3 regions of the Brachymonas moutaii (nom. illeg.) genome follow, and region 3 is predicted to be linked to each of the others. Evidence: predicted binding sites of a transcription regulator. Region 3 holds the regulator's gene; each other region holds the start of a gene.
What was found. The regulator sigma-54, encoded in region 3, starts transcription at its own class of promoters, with help from an activator protein. The targets are predictions, from matches to a motif close to TGGCANGNAANCTGCTTT.
Positions count from the first base shown of each region.

Region 1 (5,726 bases), on a different contig from region 3:
CAGATCGGCTCGGGGCTCACGGGCGTCATGTATGTGCTCGACGAGCCCAGCATCGGCCTGCACCAGCGCGACAACGACCGCCTCATCGCCACGCTGCAGCATCTGCGCGATCTGGGCAACAGCGTGCTCGTGGTGGAGCACGACGAGGACATGATTCGCGCCGCCGACTGGGTGGTGGACATGGGCCCCGGGGCGGGCGTGCACGGCGGCCGCGTGATGGCACAGGGCACCGTGGACGACCTGCTCGCCTCGCCCGACTCGCTCACCGGCCGCTATCTGGCGGGCACCCTGCGCATCGAAGTGCCCGCGCACCGGGTGGCCTGGCTGCCGGAGCGGGCCGCCAGCGCGCCCGTGCCGGCCCGGAAGACGCCCCGCTTTGCCTCTGCCCGGCCTGCCGGCGGCAGCGACAGGGACATAGACAGTGCCGCCGAGACCGCAAACACCCCCGCTGCGGGCCCCCATGCCGGCCTGCAGAAAATCACCATCGTCGGCGCGCACGGACACAACCTGCACGAGGTCACGGTGGACATTCCGGTCGGCCTCATGACCTGCGTGACCGGCGTGTCCGGCTCGGGCAAGTCCACCCTGGTCAACGACACCCTCTATGCCGCAGCGGCCCAGACCATCCACCGCGCGCACACCGAGCCCGCCCCGCACGAGGCCATCGAGGGGCTGGAGCAGTTCGACAAGGTCATCAACGTCGACCAGAGCCCCATCGGGCGCACCCCGCGCAGCAACCCGGCCACCTACACCGGCCTGTTCACCGCCATCCGCGAGCTCATGGCCGAGGTGCCCATGGCGCGCGAGCGCGGCTACGGGCCGGGGCGCTTCTCGTTCAACGTGGCCGGGGGCCGCTGCGAGGCCTGCCAGGGCGACGGCATGGTGAAGGTGGAAATGCACTTTCTGCCCGACGTGTACGTGCCCTGCGACGTCTGCCACGGCAAGCGCTACAACCGCGAGACGCTGGAGGTGCAGTACAAGGGCCGCAACATCGCCGACATTCTGGACATGACGGTGGAGGAGGCCTATGCCTTCCTGGGCGCGGTGCCCACCATCGCGCGCAAGCTGCAGACGCTGCTGGACGTGGGCCTGTCCTACATCCGGCTCGGGCAGAGTGCCACCACCCTCTCGGGCGGCGAGGCCCAGCGCGTCAAGCTCGCCTTCGAGCTCTCGCGCCGCGACACCGGCCACACGCTCTACATCCTCGACGAGCCCACCACGGGCCTGCACTTCGCCGACATTGCGCTGCTGCTCAGGGTGCTGCACCAGCTGCGCGATGCAGGCAACACCATCGTGATCATCGAGCACAACCTCGACGTCATCAAGACCGCCGACTGGATCATCGACATGGGCCCCGAAGGCGGGGCAGGTGGCGGCACCGTGGTGGCGCAGGGCACGCCCGAGCAGGTCGCCGCAGTGCCCGAGAGCCACACCGGCCGCTATCTGGGGCGGCTGCTGCGCTCCCGCGCCTGAACGGCGCTTGCGCTTGCGCTTGCCCCGCGTTCGCCACCACGCTCACCCTGAACGCTCCCCCGCAGCGCCTCTGCGGGTTTCCCCTCGAAACTGGCATGCAATCTGCATGTATGGCCTCACCCTGGGCCCATCGGTGGGCTCAGGGCGGAAAAACGCCCTGTTTTTCCGCCATGGCGCACCGGATTCGCCCCCATGCGGGCACCGCCGGTGCATCGAATCCGGCGCGATGCCCCATTCCGATCCAGAGGAGAACCCCAAGATGTCGTATCTGTCACCCACCGAATTCGTCACCAAGATGGTGGACGCGGGCGAATCCAAGATCTTCATGTCCACGCGCGACACGCTGATCCGTGCCTTCATGGCCGGTGCCATCCTGGCCCTGGCCGCCTGCTTTGCCGTGACCATCAACGTCCAGACCGGCCAACCCCTGCTGGGCGCGGTGCTGTTCCCGGTGGGCTTCTGCATCCTGTACCTGCTCGGCTTCGACCTGCTCACGGGCGTGTTCACCCTGGCGCCGCTCGCGCTGCTCGACCGCCGCCCCGGCGTGACGCTCGGCGGCGTGCTGCGCAACTGGGGGCTGGTGTTCGTGGGCAACTTCGCGGGCGCCCTGCTCGTGGCGCTGATCATGGCCATCATCTTCACCTACGGCTTCACCACGCCCCCGTCCATCGTGGGCCAGAAGATCGGCGGCATCGGCGAAGGCCGCACGCTGGGCTACGCCGCCCACGGCGCAGCCGGCATGCTGACGCTGTTCCTGCGCGCCGTGCTGTGCAACTGGATGGTCTCCACCGGCGTGGTGGGCGCCATGCTCTCGACCCATGTGTCGGGCAAGGTCATCGCCATGTGGATGCCGATCATGGTGTTCTTCTACATGGGCTTCGAGCACTCGGTGGTGAACATGTTCCTGTTCCCGTCCGGCCTGATGATGGGCGGCAAGTTCTCGGTGGCCGACTACATGATCTGGAACGAAATCCCCACCGCGCTGGGCAATCTGGTGGGCGGCATCACCTTTGTGGGGCTGACGCTGTACTCCACCCATGTGCGCACGGCCCCCAAGCGCGTGGCCTGAACCGCCTCCGCCGTCTGCCTGACTGACTCTGACTGATCCACGGATGCCGACCGCGCGGCAGGGCACCGAACCAGCCCCTCGCTGCCGCGCGGCCGCTCCCACAGGCCCTCACACATGACTGCCGCCACCGCCTCTCCCGCGCTGCTGCGCATCTCGGTGGGCCAGTGCACCGAGGCAGGCCGCAAGCCGCTCAACCAGGACAGCGTGGGCGCCCGCATCGCGCAGGGCGCCCTGCTGGAGCGCAAGGGCGTGGTCTGCGCGGTGGCCGACGGCATCAGCAGCAGCCCTGTGAGTCACCTGGCCAGCGAGACCGCCGTCACGGGATTTCTGGCCGACTACTACAGCACCCCCGACACCTGGAGCGTCCAGACCTCGGCCGAACGGGTGCTGGTGGCCCTGAACGCATGGCTCCATGCGCAGAGCCGCGCCGGGGAATTCCGCTACGAACGCGACAAGGGCCATGTCTGCACCTTCAGCGCCCTGGTGCTGCGCTCGGCCACGGCCCACCTCTTCCATGTGGGCGACAGCCGCATCTACCGCCTGAGCGCCGACGGCCTGGAGCAGCTCACGCAGGACCATCGCGTCACCGTATCGGCCGAAGAAAGCTACCTGGGCCGCGCTCTCGGGGCCGACTCGCAGGTGCGCATCGACTACCTGGCCCTGCCCCTGGCGGCGGGCGACATCTACCTGCTGGCCACCGACGGTGCCTATGCCCACCTGAGCGAAGCCGACATCCGGCAGACGCTGGCCGCCTGTGCCGGTGATCTGCAGGAAGCCGCCCAGCGCCTCGTGCAGCAGGCACTGGACGCTGGCAGCACCGACAACCTGAGCCTGCAGCTCGTGCGGGTGGATACCCTGCCCGCCCCCGATGCCCCCGACCGGCAGCAGCAGCGCCTGACCCTGCCCGTTCCGGAGCTCAAATCCGGCCTGCGCCTGGACGGCTATCGGCTGGTGCGCCCGCTGCACGTGACCAGCCGCAGCCATCTGTTTCTGGCGGAGGACGAAGCCACCGGCTGCCGCGTGGCGATCAAGGCCCCCTCGGTGGAGATGCGCGAGAACGCCGCCTTTCTGGAACGGCTGCAGCTGGAGGAATGGGTGGCCCGCCGCATCCACGACCCCCATGTGGTCGGGGCCGCCTTTCCCGAGCGCCGGCGCACCGCGCTATACACCGCGCTCGAATTCGTCGAGGGCCAGACCCTGACTCAGTGGATGACCGACCACCCCCACCCCGATCTGGACACCGTGCGCCGCATCGTCGAACAGATCGGGCAGGGCCTGCGCGCCCTGCACCGCCTCGAAATCCTGCACCAGGACCTGCGGCCCGAGAACATCATGATCGACACCACCGGCACCGTGCGGCTGGTGGACTTCGGCGCCGTCCGCGTGGCCGGCCTCGACCCCCGCCCGGACGACGATACACCCCCCGGCACCCTGCAGTACATGGCCCCCGAATACGTGGCCGGACTGCCCCCCTCGCCCGCCTCGGACCTGTTCTCGCTCGCCGTCATCGCCTACCAGATGCTCTGCGGCGCACTGCCCTATGGCGCGCGGCTGGCACAGGCACGCACCCGGGCCGACCAGCGCCGCATCGGACAGGGCTACCGCTCCCTCTGCCGCGACGGTGCCGCCCCTGCCCACGCCGCCATCCCCGGCTGGGTGGACGACGCGCTGCGCAAGGCACTCGACATCGACCCCCACCGCCGCCAGGCCGACGTGGCCGAATTCCTGCACGACCTGCGGCACCCCCACGCCGGCTACCGCAGCCGCCACCGCACCCCCTGGGTGGAACGCGACCCCGTGCAGTTCTGGAAAGTCCTGGCCCTCGTCGGCCTCGCCTGCACGCTCATCCTGCTGTACCTGCTGGCCCGGATGCACGCGGGGCGGTGAGCCCCTGCGACCTGCATGTAGCAATGCCAGTGACCGTTGAGGTATCGCCCGACTTCGGTCTGTCAATACGCACCGCGCAAATACCCGCAGCACACCCAAACCAGTCATTGAGGATTTGTCTTAATAGCGGACTTCTGCCCTACTTCCCGACGTCTACGACTTGTTATCGCCGTCTATGCAAGTCAGGCCTCTGCCCCCCGAATAGAGAACATGCTAGCGGCGGAGAAGTTGTCTGGTTTTTATGGAGAAGAACGGATATGAAGGAATTGCATTAGCGCTCGATTCATAAAGTACGCTATTCTTAGCCTAGAGCGCGTTACAAACACTGAAAAATTTTCTTTTGCAACAAACACTTGTATGCATTTTTACAAAAGTGCGCATCGTAGAATTTTTCAATAAAAACAACAGCTTGCACGGAATTTAATACCGCGCTATAGCGCACCATCCCATTTAGACCTCCTTCAAGCGAGTCCATAGTCCATTTGGTTCCGTAGTGGCGACCCAAACGGCCATGTTGAGTGGATTGCCATGATTTCCAAGAATAGCCAGCAGAAAGCCATTCATCGCACCATGAAACGCTTCAAGATATTCCAACGTGGTTTCGTAGTCTTGCGTTGAAGGAGATGGGTTTAGCTCCGGATGGGTATGCCATAGGCCGACGGCATGCCGACCTTGGTCAAATTGCATTCGTCGATCACTGGTCGCCGAATGCAGGTCAGGTACGAAGAGATGGTGCCCTCGGACATCCCTGGGATGTGGCCCGGTGGCCACGGATACAACTACGGCTGACTCATGCGGCGCTGGGCTGAATAGCTGACCACCGGCCTCACGATGCCAGATATGGGTCTGGGCATGTCGGTACATATGTCGCAGCACCGGGTTGGAAAACAGGACGTAGCCACGGTTGTCAGGTAGCAGGAACGTTCGGTTACTCATGCCATGCCCGCTCCAGGGAAATTCCGTCGTAGGGTACGGCATCCTTGGCCCACGCCCGATGTTCGAGGCCCGGATAATGGCCATCAAGGAAGCGCTTGCCGCGTACCCAGCTTCGCACCACAGGCTGGGCGATCAGGCCGTCGATTAGCGCCAGTGCCGCTTCGGAGATGAGGGCTACGGCATGGGCCGCGGCCGCCGACGTATAGCTCTGGAAATCGCTGCTGCAGGCGGGCTCGCGCTGAATCACCTCTTTAGGCCAATCCACCGCCTGTAGTGACTCCAAAGGGTCGCCCGCGGTGCGCATCCAGCGCTCGTTTGTGGGAAGAATGCAGGCATGGGCCGCAGCAACATAGGGTTCCAT
Region 1 covers NZ_JBNGEN010000008.1:95,813-101,538, forward strand. Annotated here, with positions in the region: gene uvrA (excinuclease ABC subunit UvrA) at 1-1,473, shown strand, start outside; gene ACP2WS_RS09775 (formate/nitrite transporter family protein) at 1,733-2,542, shown strand; gene ACP2WS_RS09780 (bifunctional protein-serine/threonine kinase/phosphatase) at 2,657-4,429, shown strand; gene ACP2WS_RS09785 (Mov34/MPN/PAD-1 family protein) at 4,880-5,449, opposite strand; gene ACP2WS_RS09790 (HesA/MoeB/ThiF family protein) at 5,358-5,726, opposite strand, start outside.
Region 1: ACP2WS_RS09775 (formate/nitrite transporter family protein) is a predicted target of sigma-54. The motif match lies at 1,565-1,582, and genes of this name have one in related genera.

Region 2 (5,726 bases), on a different contig from region 3:
TGCTGGCTGCATCGATCCAGTGCCCCTTCCAGCCTGCGGCGCGAAGCTTGGGGAAAATCTCCGTGGTGTAGTCGCCGCCCTGGCAGGAAAGAATCACGTCGCATCTGCGGAGCGCTTCCAGATCGTAGGCGTCCTGCAGGGTTTTTTCGTTCTTGGCCATGTCGGGCGCAGCGCCGCCCGCATTGGAAGTGGAGAAGAAAACCGGTTCGATCAGATCGAAGTCCTTTTCTTCCTTCATGCGGTCCATCAGAACCGAACCCACCATGCCACGCCAGCCTACGAGGCCGACCAGATTGCCAACTTTCATTGCGTACACGCCTTTCTCAGTGATGACCTAAAAGTGAGGGGCCCGGAAAGACGAGGCAGGATCCGGGCGCACGAAAAGCAAACCTTTTCAGGCAGCGCCAGAACGATCATCGGATGGGGAAAAAGGAACCTGTGCCCGGCTCGTCTGGGCCGGGAAAAGTGGCGCACGACGAACCTGGACTGGATCAGCCCTTGATGGTTGTCGTTTTGGTGATGCAGATCGATGCAAATGCACTTGCACCTGCAACCGGCAAGGGCTGCAGCGTGTGAATGGAATATTGCATGCGGATCATGCCTTGATTATAGGCAGTTGCAATGCCGGGCGGCGTGCAGCGGCTGCAGGATTGTTGCGTGGGCGCGAATCCTTGCCCCATTGGCATGCCTGTGCACACTGTGGAAGTTCAGGCGCCAGTGCTTCCGCCCTGTCTGATGCGGCCGACACGGCAGGTGGCGGAGCATTCCCCTACACTGTGCAGCCATGAAGATTTTGCTCGATGCTTTCTGGCGGGCGGTGGCGTACTGTCTGCACCCCCGCGTGATTGTGCTGTCCCTGCTGCCCCTCGTGCTGCTCATCGCTGTGGCACTGGCTTTTGCGCAGTGGGGATGGATGCCGGCGGTCGATGCCGTGCGCCAGGCCCTGGAGGGTACGGCGCTGCAGACGGTGATCGACCGTGCGGTGGAGTGGCTGCACATGCCGCAGCTCAAGGCGGTGGTGCCGGTGCTGACGGTGATCTTCGCCATCACTCCGCTGCTGGTGCTGGTCTCCCTGCTGGCCATTGCCTTTTTCATGACTCCCCCTCTGACGCGCATGGTGGCCGAGCGGCGTTTTCCGCTTCTGGAGCAGCGCCACGGAGGCTCCTTCTTCGGCAGTGTCGGATGGTCTCTGGGGCATACCGCGCTGGCGCTGGTGGCGTTGGGACTGAGCATTCCCCTGTGGTTCGTGCCCCCCCTGGTGCTGATCGTGCCGCCGCTCATCTGGGGCTGGCTCACCTATCGCGTCATGGCCTACGACACCCTGGCAGATTTTGCTTCCCGCGAGGAGAGGCGGGCCCTCATGCGCAGCCATCACGTGGAATTGCTGGTCATGGGCATCATCGTCGGACTGCTGGGGGCAGCGCCCGGGGTCGTGTGGAGTTCGGTGGCATTCTTTGCCGTGGCCTTTGTGTTGCTGGTGCCGGTGGCCGTGTGGATCTATGCGCTGGTCTTTGCCTTTTCCTCCCTGTGGTTTGCCCATTACTGCCTGGCAGTGCTGCAGCAGATGCGTCTTGCTGCCGATGCCGAGCAGGCAGCCAGAACCGCCGCAATGGACGTCATCGATGTCTCGGCGCGTACCATGGACGAGGGTGGGCCCCAGCAAGGCAGGGGCCTCGTGTCGCGTCTTTGACCTGGCAGGGCTGTGGAACGCCTGCCGCCCTCGGCCAAACGGGAACTTTCATCGGGAGAAAACATGAATTCACCTGCATCCGCAATATCGACTGAATCCCTTCAGACTGGCTCCTTGCCAGAGGGAGTGGTTCCGCCTGCTCCCCACGCCTCGATGCCCACTTTCGGGCTGCTGGTCCTGGGGGACGAGCTGCTGTCGGGCCGGCGTGCCGACAAGCATGTGCCCAAGGCCATCGAGCTGCTGGGCGCGCGGGGTCTGGCACTGTCCTATGTGCACATGATCGGGGACGACCGTGCACGCATCGCCGATCAGCTGCGGCGGTCATTTGCCAGTGGCGATGTGGTGTTCAGCTGTGGCGGCATTGGCGCCACCCCGGATGACCACACGCGGCAGGCTGCGGCAGAAGCACTGGGCGTTCCGCTCGCCATGCACCCGGCTGCCCGGGCGCAGATACTGGCGCGCATGCGCGACGTGGCCAGCGAAAAGGGCGAACCTTTCGACGAAGAGCGTGCCGACAATCTCCAGCGTCTCCAGATGGCCATGTTCCCAGAGGGGGCCAGCATCATTCCCAATCCTTACAACCGCATTGCCGGGTTTTCGGTCGGACATGTGCACTTCATGCCGGGTTTCCCGGTCATGGCGTGGCCCATGATGGAATGGGTGCTCGACACGTTCTATGCACACTGGTTCGAAAGGCGCCATTGGGTGGAGCGTTCCATCATCGTGCGCAAGGCCTACGAGGCGGCCCTGACTCCCCTGATGGAGCGGCTGGAGGCCACCTATCCCGGCATCAAGGTCTTCAGCCTGCCGAGCGTGGATCACCCCGTATATGGCCCGCACATCGATCTGGGGGTCAAGGGAGGGGATCAGCAGGCGGTGGATGCGGCCTTTGAGGACATGGTGCGCAGCCTTGGCGCCATGGGATGTGATCTGGGCCCCGAATTGCGCCGATGATTTGCACCTGTTTGGTGCAAATGCCTTTTTGTGGTGCCTTTCGGTTGCCGTCTTCAGAGGGAATCACGCGGGCGAACCCTTCCGTTTTTTTGCGGCCGGTCAACCCGGAGGCAGGAAAAAACCGCAACACAAGGCACAATAGCAGGTGGACGAAATGACCGTAAAGGCGGTTCCCCTTCGAGTCCCCGGCGGGGTATCGGAGTGCACGGAGCATCCTGTGTACATTCCTGTCTCATGGTACGTTGGCACGTTTTGTGCATGCCCGTTGCGCCGCAGGCCGCCATGAAGTTGGTTTTCTGAATAATTGTGTAACCCTCTTGAGGAGATTCCAGATGGCAAAAACCGTCGCTGAAGTGATGAGCATGGTGAAGGAGAACGAGGTCAAGTTTGTCGACTTCCGCTTCACCGACACCCGTGGCAAGGAGCAGCACGTGACCGTGCCCATCTCCGCCTTTGACGAGGGCAAGTTCTCCGAAGGCCACGCGTTCGACGGTTCCTCCGTCGCAGGCTGGAAGGGCATCGAAGCATCCGACATGCTGCTCATGCCCGATGCAGAAACTGCGGTGGTCGACCCCTTCTTCGAGGAAACGACGCTGGTGCTGACCTGTGACGTGCTCGAACCGGGCGACGGCAAGGCCTATGACCGCGATCCCCGCTCCATCGCCAAGCGCGCTGAAGCGTACCTCAAGGCTTCCGGCCTGGGCGATGCCGCCTACTTCGGACCTGAACCCGAATTCTTCATCTTCGATGGCGTGCGCTTCAGTACCGAAATGGGCCGCACCATGTACGAAATCGATGAGTACGAGGCTCCCTGGAACAGCGGCCGCGACTTCGACGGCGGCAACAAGGGCCACCGTCCCACCATCAAGGGCGGCTACTTCCCCGTTCCCCCCGTCGACAGCACGCAGGACATGCGCGCCGAGATGGTCATGATCCTCGAATCCCTGGGCATTCCGGTCGAAGTGTTCCACCACGAAGTGGCGGGCGCAGGCCAGAACGAGATCGGTACCAAGTTCAGCACGCTGGTGCAGCGCGCCGACTGGACCCAGCTCCAGAAGTATGTGGTGTGGAACGTGGCCAACGCCTATGGCAAGACCGCAACCTTCATGCCCAAGCCCTATGCAGGTGACAACGGCAGCGGCATGCACGTGCACCAGTCCGTCTGGAAGGATGGCAAGAACCTGTTCGCAGGCAACGGCTATGCAGGCCTGTCCGATTTCGCCATCTACTACATCGGCGGCATCATCAAGCACGCACGCGCCCTGAACGCCATCACCAACCCCTCCACCAACAGCTACAAGCGTCTGGTGCCGCACTTCGAGGCTCCCGTGAAGCTGGCTTACTCCAGCCGCAACCGCTCTGCCTCCATCCGCATTCCGCACGTGATGAGCGACAAGGCACGTCGCGTCGAGGCCCGTTTCCCCGACCCGATGATGAACCCCTACCTGGGCTTTGCTGCCCTGCTGATGGCCGGTCTGGATGGCGTGGAAAACAAGATCCACCCCGGAGAGGCTGCCACCAAGGATCTGTACCATCTGCCGCCCGAAGAGGACAAGCTGGTGCCGACCGTCTGCCACAGCCTGGATCAGGCCCTCGAAGAGCTGGACAAGGACCGTGCGTTCCTGACCAAGGGCGGTGTCTTCACCGACAGCATGCTCGACGCCTACATTGAGCTCAAGATGAGCGAAGTGAACAAGCTGCGCATTCAGCCGCACCCGGTTGAGTTCGAAATGTACTACTCGCTGTAAGCCGGTGGTATTCGCAAAAAAGCGGCGCAAGCCGCTTTTTTGTTGCCCGAAATGTAAAACCTGGACAGTGTCTCTTGGTTTTTCTTTGTAACTGTCAGATACTCATGTCACCACTGGTCAGTCGATGGGTGGTGTGCGTTGTCCATCTGGTCATTGACGGAAGTCGAGAGAGTCAAGCATGAAGAAACTGGGATTGCTCTTGTCGTTGGGAGTGCTGGGCGTGGGAGCCGTGCTGCCTGCCCAGGCACAGAGCCGTATCTATCGGTGTGGCAACGAATACACCAACAGTGCCGAGCGCATCCGTCAGGGGGGATGTGTAGCCCTGCGTGGCGGCAATGTGACCGTGGTGCGGGGTGGAACGATTCATGGGGTGACGGGGGGCAGTGCATCCGTGGTGCCTGCAGTGGCGAGTCCGCGCATGCGTGCGCAGAGCCGTCCTGCTCCTCTGAGCAACACCCCCACGCCACGGCGCATCGAGGATACGACCCAGCGTACCCGCGAGGCAGGGGCTCGCGCCATTCTGCAGGCCGAGTGGCAGCGCACGACCCAGAAGCTGGCCGATCTGCGCCGGGAATACAACAACGGCGAGCCTGAGCGCATGGGCTCTGAAACGCACAACTACCAGAAGTACCTGGAACGTGTGGCGGGCCTGCGTGCCAGCATCCAGCGTGCCGAGAGCGATCTGGCAGGGCTGCGCCGCGAACTGGGACGTGCGGGCGGGTAAGACTGCGTGATGCAGGGAGAGACTTCGCCTTCCTGCCATGCTCCCTTTGCAGGACGCAACCGCGCTGCAGGCTTTTGACCTGCTGCGCGGTTTTTGTTATTCCAGCCCGAGTTCCTGAATCTTGCGCGTGATGGTGTTGCGCCCGATGCCCAGCCGGTGAGCAGCCTCGATGCGGCGCTGGTGCGTCGAATGCAGGGCCGTGCGGATGAGGGTGCGTTCGCATTCGCCGATGAGCGCTTCCCAGATGTCGTTTCGTCCCTGCTCGAGCAGCAGCTGGGCTGCATGGGCCAGGCCCTGCTTCCAGTCTGTCGCCAGGGTTTGGGTGAGGTCCATCAGGGCATGTCCATCGGTGGTGGGCCAGCCTTGTGGCAGCGACATGGGCTCGGCCACCGGAGCGGAGACGGGGATCACCGTACCGCCTGAGACCGACGGACTGCCTGATGCAGTTGTGTCCGTGCCTTCGGGGGGCAGCGAAGAGCGCAGGGCAGCAGGGGCCGTGTTGAAGGACAGTGCGGCATCGGAGGCTGCCGAGGGGGCCGGGGCGCCTGCAGTGGCCGATTCGGTAAGGACTTCGGGAGGGAGATCCTTGACCTCGACGATCTGCGACGGG
Region 2 covers NZ_JBNGEN010000001.1:795,540-801,265, reverse strand. Annotated here, with positions in the region: gene asd (aspartate-semialdehyde dehydrogenase) at 1-307, opposite strand, end outside; gene ACP2WS_RS03650 (hypothetical protein) at 492-686, opposite strand; gene ACP2WS_RS03645 (EI24 domain-containing protein) at 785-1,690, shown strand; gene ACP2WS_RS03640 (competence/damage-inducible protein A) at 1,844-2,644, shown strand; gene glnA (type I glutamate--ammonia ligase) at 2,977-4,392, shown strand; gene ACP2WS_RS03630 (hypothetical protein) at 4,571-5,116, shown strand; gene ntrC (nitrogen regulation protein NR(I)) at 5,213-5,726, opposite strand, start outside.
Region 2: glnA (type I glutamate--ammonia ligase) is a predicted target of sigma-54. The motif match lies at 2,888-2,905, and genes of this name have one in related genera.

Region 3 (5,726 bases):
AAAGAGACGGTCAGGCTCGTCTACCTTCACAAGAACAAGCAGTACCAATGGCTGCTCGTCGAGGCCTACGAGCTGTTTGAGGACTTCGTGGTGTCACTCTATGAGCTCGTCAGAGGGGACCACACGCACTTTCGCCTGAGCAAGGATGCTGACGCGGTGATGCCCCCGTCCGAGCTCAAAAAGAAAGTGCCTCTGATCATCGACATGCTTCGGAAAAAGCTACCTGAGCTCGCGAAGGTTGAAGTCGAAAACCAGATCAGCATCAATCTCCGGCTTCACACCCGCATGGCTGAGAAGTTTCGGCACGTCATCGTTCACAAGAACGGAAAGACTGACAATTCAGAAACGATGATCGAGGACGTTCTCAAGTGGGCCAATTTGGCGGGCGATAAGGCCCGGGAGCCCGCGGCCAGGGCCCAGATCGCCAGCTATGTCGGTGGCGGCGACGTGGCCGGCGTGATCGTTTTGGTCGAACAGCCAATCTTCCAAGCTGGCGGGCTCTCCATGGACATCAACAGGCACGAGAATCTGGTAAATGCGCTGATGGCCCACGCCCTTGTCATGTCGCAAAGCCTGGTCAACTATCTTGACAAGGCGAGCCCAAGGTGAAGCGCAGCATGCGAGGTCTGGCGCGTGTTCGACACGTAGCCGCGCACGTCGCCATCTCCATCGCCGTGCCAGCGGCGGGCGACTAGGGCGTGTTCACATTAGCCAGATGAATGCGCATGCGAGTTGCAGAAAGGCATTGAAGCGTGTGGCGAATTTGTCGTAGCGAGTTGCCAGTTGGCGGAGTTGCTTGAAACGTTCCCCTACCCCAGCACCTTGCGCAGATGGGCTGGGGGGATGCGCAGGGCTTCGCGGTATTTGGCTACGGTGCGGCGGGCGCACTGGACGCCGCGTTCCTGGAGGAGTTCGCAGAGGCGGTTGTCGCTGAGGGGCTTGGCGGGGGGTTCGTCGGCGATGAGTTTCCCGATCATGGCGCGCACGGCGGTGCTGCTGGTGGTGCTGCCGTCTTCGCTGGCGAGGCCCGAGGCGAAAAAGTACTTGAGCTCGAAGGTGCCCCAGGGGGTGCTCATGTATTTGGCGCTGGTGACGCGGCTGACGGTGGATTCGTGCAGGCCGAGTTCGTCGGCGATTTCGCGCAGGACGAGGGGTTCCATGGCCAGCACGCCCTGCTCGAAGAAGCGGTGCTGGCGCTCGACGATGGCGGTGCTCACGCGCAGGATGGTGTCGAAGCGCTGCTGGATGCTCTTGACCATCCAGCGGGCTTCCTGCAGGCGCTGCTGCAGGGCCTGGATGCCTTCGCCCTTGTGGTGGCGCAGGGCGCTGGCGTACATCTCCTGCACGCGCACGCGGGGCATGACGGCGGGGTTGAGCTGCACGCTCCAGGGGCGGCTGGCGGCGTCGCGGCCCTGGTTGGCGCGCACGAGCACGTCGGGGATGACGATGTTGCGCTCGGTCTGGGCAAAGGCGCGGCCGGGCTTGGGTTCGAGGGTGGCGATGAGCTGCATGGCGCTGCGCAGGTGCGCGGCCGAATAGGGCAGCAGCTTGCCGAGGCCGCGCACGTCGCGCCGGGCGAGGTAGTCGAGCGGCTGGCGGCAGACGTCGAGGGCGACTTCGCGCGCGAGCAGGCGGGGGGTGTCGGCGTCGGGGATGTCGAGGGCACGCAGCTGGAGCTGCAGGCATTCGGCCAGGTCGCGCGCGCCGACGCCGACGGGGTCGAGCGACTGAAGCAGGCGCAGGGCCATGGTGAGGTGGTGGAGGAGTTCGGCGTGCTCCTCGGCGTCGCGTTCGGGGTCGCCGGTGGGGTTGCGCTCCTGCAGGCTCTGGGCGAGTTCGCCGAGGGTGTCTTCGAGGTAGCCGTCGTCGTCGAGGGATTCGATGAGGAAGTACAGCGCGGCCTGTTCGCTGGTGTCGAGGCGCAGGGCCAGGGCCTGTCGGTGCAGGCAGTCCTGCAGGCTTTCGTGGCAGCCGGCGCGCTCGATGGCGGAGGGCTCGTCCTCGTCGTCGTCATGGCTGCTGCCGGCGCTGCTCACGCGCAGACTGTCCCAGTCGTCGTCGCCGTCGCTGCTGCTGGAGAGGACTTCGTCGTCGCCCGAGGTGGCGGGGCTGTCGTCGCGGGTGGAGCCGGCGCTCCAGTCGTCGGTCTGGGCGTTGGCGAGGTCGGTGTGGTCGGGGGCGTCGCTGGAGAGGACTTCGCTGGTGTCGGGGGCGTCGGCGCCTTCGGGGTCGTCGTAGCCGCCTTCGGCTGTGGCGCCCATGCCGTCGTCACTGCCTGCCTCTGCGCTGGGGCCGGTGGTGGCATCGACATCGCCGGATGCGTGGCCAGCAGCGTCGGGCTCCGACTCGGAGGCTGCCGCGTCCTCGGCGCTGGTGTCCTGCTCCAGGAAGGGGTTGTCGGCCAGCATCTGGTCGATCTCCTGCTGCATGTCGAGCGTGGAGATCTGCAGCAGGCGGATGGACTGCTGGAGTTGCGGCGTGAGGGAGAGGTTCTGCGCGGTGCGCAGCTGCAGTCCTGCTTTCATGGCACGGAGGGCGGCTTCGGAAGGTACAGCGGGAAGCGGCTCATGGACGGAGTCCGCTCACATGCGGAAGTGTTCGCCGAGGTAGACACGGCGCACTTCGGCGTTGGAGACGATCTGCTCGGGCGTGCCCGAGGCGAGCACGGCCCCTTCGCTGATGATGTAGGCGTGGTCGCAGATGCCCAGGGTTTCGCGCACGTTGTGGTCGGTGATGAGCACGCCGATGCCGCGCGCCTTGAGGAAGGCGATGATCTTCTGGATTTCGATGACGGCGATGGGGTCGATGCCGGCGAAGGGCTCGTCGAGCAGGATGAAGCGCGGCTGGCTGGCAAGGGCACGGGCGATTTCGACCCGGCGGCGCTCGCCCCCGGAGAGTGCGAGCGCGGGGGTGTCGCGCAGGTGGGTGATGTGCAGGTCGGCGAGCAGGGCATCGAGCTGGGTGTCGATGGTGGCGCGGTCGAGCGGCTTGCCGTGGGCATCGACCTGGAGCTCCAGCACGGCGCGGATGTTGTCCTCGACGTTGAGCTTGCGGAAGATGGAGGCTTCCTGCGGCAGGTAGCTCAGGCCCATGCGTGAGCGGCGGTGGATGGGCAGGTCCTCGACGGGCTGGCCGTCGATGGAGATGGCGCCGCCGTCGGCCCGGATGAGGCCGACGATCATGTAGAAGGAGGTGGTCTTGCCGGCTCCGTTGGGCCCGAGCAGGCCCACGACTTCGCCCTTGCGCACGCTCAGGGACACGTCCTTGACGACGCGGCGGCGGCCGTAGGCCTTCTGGAGGTGGCGCACGCACAGTTCGCTGCCGTCGGCAGGCGGACGGCCCTGGCTGCCGCCCTCGCAGCGGAGGTCGGCGGCCGGAGCAGATACGGGAGCGGCATCGCTCATGGGCGGCCTCCGATGGTGGCGCTGGAGCGCAGGGTGGTGACGGGAGCCGACGCGGCGCGCGCCCCCTTGCTGGCGGCCCGGGTGGCGGGCATGGGCAGCGCGGATTTGCCGCCGCTCTGCCCCACGGGGTTGATGACGGCGCGCACCCGGCCGGCCGGCACGGCCCCTGCGGCAGCGCCCCCGGCGCCAGTGGAGGGGCCGCCGGCCACGTTGTAGACCTCGGTGAGGTCGTTGTAGACGATGGTGTCGCCACGGACTTCGTCGGCGAGCTGGGTGCCCACGAGGCGGCGCATGCGGGCGTTGCCGGTGAGGCGCGCGATCTGGGTTCTGTCGTCCCGCTCGATGCGGTTGGCCTCGCCCTCGATGTACTCGTTGAGTCCCTCGCGCTTCTGGCGCATGAAGGCCTGGTGGCCCGCGCTGCCTTCGGCGTACATGAACTGGTTGCCCTGCGGATCCTGGCGCACCTCGACCTTGTCGGCACGCAGCACGATGGTGCCCTTGGTGGCCACGACCCGCCCGGTGAAGGTGGTGATCTTGTGCGCATCGTCGTAGCGCATGGCGTCGGCCTCGATGTTGAGGGGCTTGGCGCGGTCGGCCAGCTCGGCGTGGGCGGTCTGCACCAGACCCAGGCAGGCGACAGCCAGCGCGAGGGCCGGCAAGGCGGAGGACAACGGTTTCATGTTCGGCACGATTCTTGCTCGTTGGACGTATGGTCCATTGTAGCGATGCCGGATGCCTCCCGCGCGGCTCGGGCCGAAGAGCCGTTCAGATGCGTCGGCGGGGCATGTAGTCCTGCACCAGGAGCGCCACCACCCCGGCCACCACGCCCCAGAAGGCCGAACCCACGCCAGCCACCTCCACCCCGCTGAGGGTGACGAGAAAGGTGATGACGGCCACATCGCGGTGGCGCGCCACGTCGAGCGCAGTCACGAGACTGCTGGCAATGGTCGAGAGCAGCGCAAGCCCTGCAATGGCGGCAATGAACTCGTGCGGAAAGGCCATGAGCAGGCCCGTGACCACGGTGCCGAAGAGGCCGATGAGCAGCATCCACAGCCCCCACACCACGGCGGCGACGTAGCGGCGATCGGGGTCGGGATGGGCTTCATCGCCCATGCAGATGGAGGCGGTGATGGCGCTGAAATTGATGGCATAGCACCCCAGCGGCGCCAGGGCAAGCCCCACCATGCCGGTGACGGTGACGAGCACGGACGTGGGCAGCTCGTACCCGGCGGCACGAAAGGCTGCCACACCCGGCAGGTTCTGCGATGCCATGGTGACGACGAACAGCGGCAGCGCCAGGCTGGTGATGGCTGCCATGGAAAAGACCGGCGCCGTGAAGACCGGATGCGCCCAGTCGGCATGCAGGTCGTGCAGCGAGAGGTGCCCGCCGAGCGCGACGAGCATCACCCCGACGGCCAGCGTCCACACCACCGCATAGCGCGGGCTCAGGCGCTTGCCGAGCAGGTAGGCCAGCAGCATGCCGATGACGAGCACCGGGGCCGACCCCGCTGCCGCGAATGCCTGCATGGAAAACCGCGCCAGCACCCCGGCGAGCAGGGCCGCCGCCACCGACAGGGGAATGCGGTTCATGACCCGCTCGAACCAGCCCGTGAACCCGCAGACGGTGATGAGCGCGGAGCTGACCATGAAGGCCCCCACCGCTTCCGGCATGGTGAACTGCCCCGAGGCGGCCGCCGTGGCGAGCACCACGGCCCCCGGGGTGGACCAGGCGATCATGACCGGCTTGCGCAGCCACAGCGAGGGCAGGATGCTGCAGACGGCACACCCGAGGCAGACGGCCCAGATCCAGGAGGTGATTTCGGCGGGAGTGGCGCCAAAGCCCTGCGCCGCCCGGAAGATGATGGCCACCGAACTGGTGAAACCCACCAGGGTGGCCACGAAACCTGCGACAAACGCCGTCAGGGAGAAGTCGCGCACGAACTGCAGTGGCGACAGACGTTGGGTCCAGTGCATGACGGACGTCCTGCAAAAAGCAAAGTCCCGATTGTGGCAGGAAAGTCGACATCGCTCAGGCACCCCGCACGCCCGGTGTTCTGCGCAGCGGCGCCGGGCCGGGGGAGTGCCGGAGGTGCAGTGCCAGCTCCCCTGCGGCAGGGGACCAGACGCCAGCCCGGGGCGGCGAGCCGGGCTGGCGTCCAGGGCCAGTGGCTCAGCCGATGGTCATGAGGCTGGCGTTGCCCCCTGCGGCGGCGGTGTTGATGCTCAGGCTGGTCTCGGCGACGAGGCGCACGGGGTCCCACGAGGCTCCGTCTGCCACCTCGCCCGAGGACAGCCCGTACACCGGCACCAGTGCCCCGGCGC
Region 3 covers NZ_JBNGEN010000007.1:74,930-80,655, reverse strand. Annotated here, with positions in the region: gene ACP2WS_RS09015 (hypothetical protein) at 88-609, shown strand; gene rpoN (RNA polymerase factor sigma-54) at 810-2,525, opposite strand; gene lptB (LPS export ABC transporter ATP-binding protein) at 2,583-3,404, opposite strand; gene lptA (lipopolysaccharide transport periplasmic protein LptA) at 3,401-4,084, opposite strand; gene ACP2WS_RS08995 (benzoate/H(+) symporter BenE family transporter) at 4,170-5,378, opposite strand; gene putA (trifunctional transcriptional regulator/proline dehydrogenase/L-glutamate gamma-semialdehyde dehydrogenase) at 5,575-5,726, opposite strand, start outside.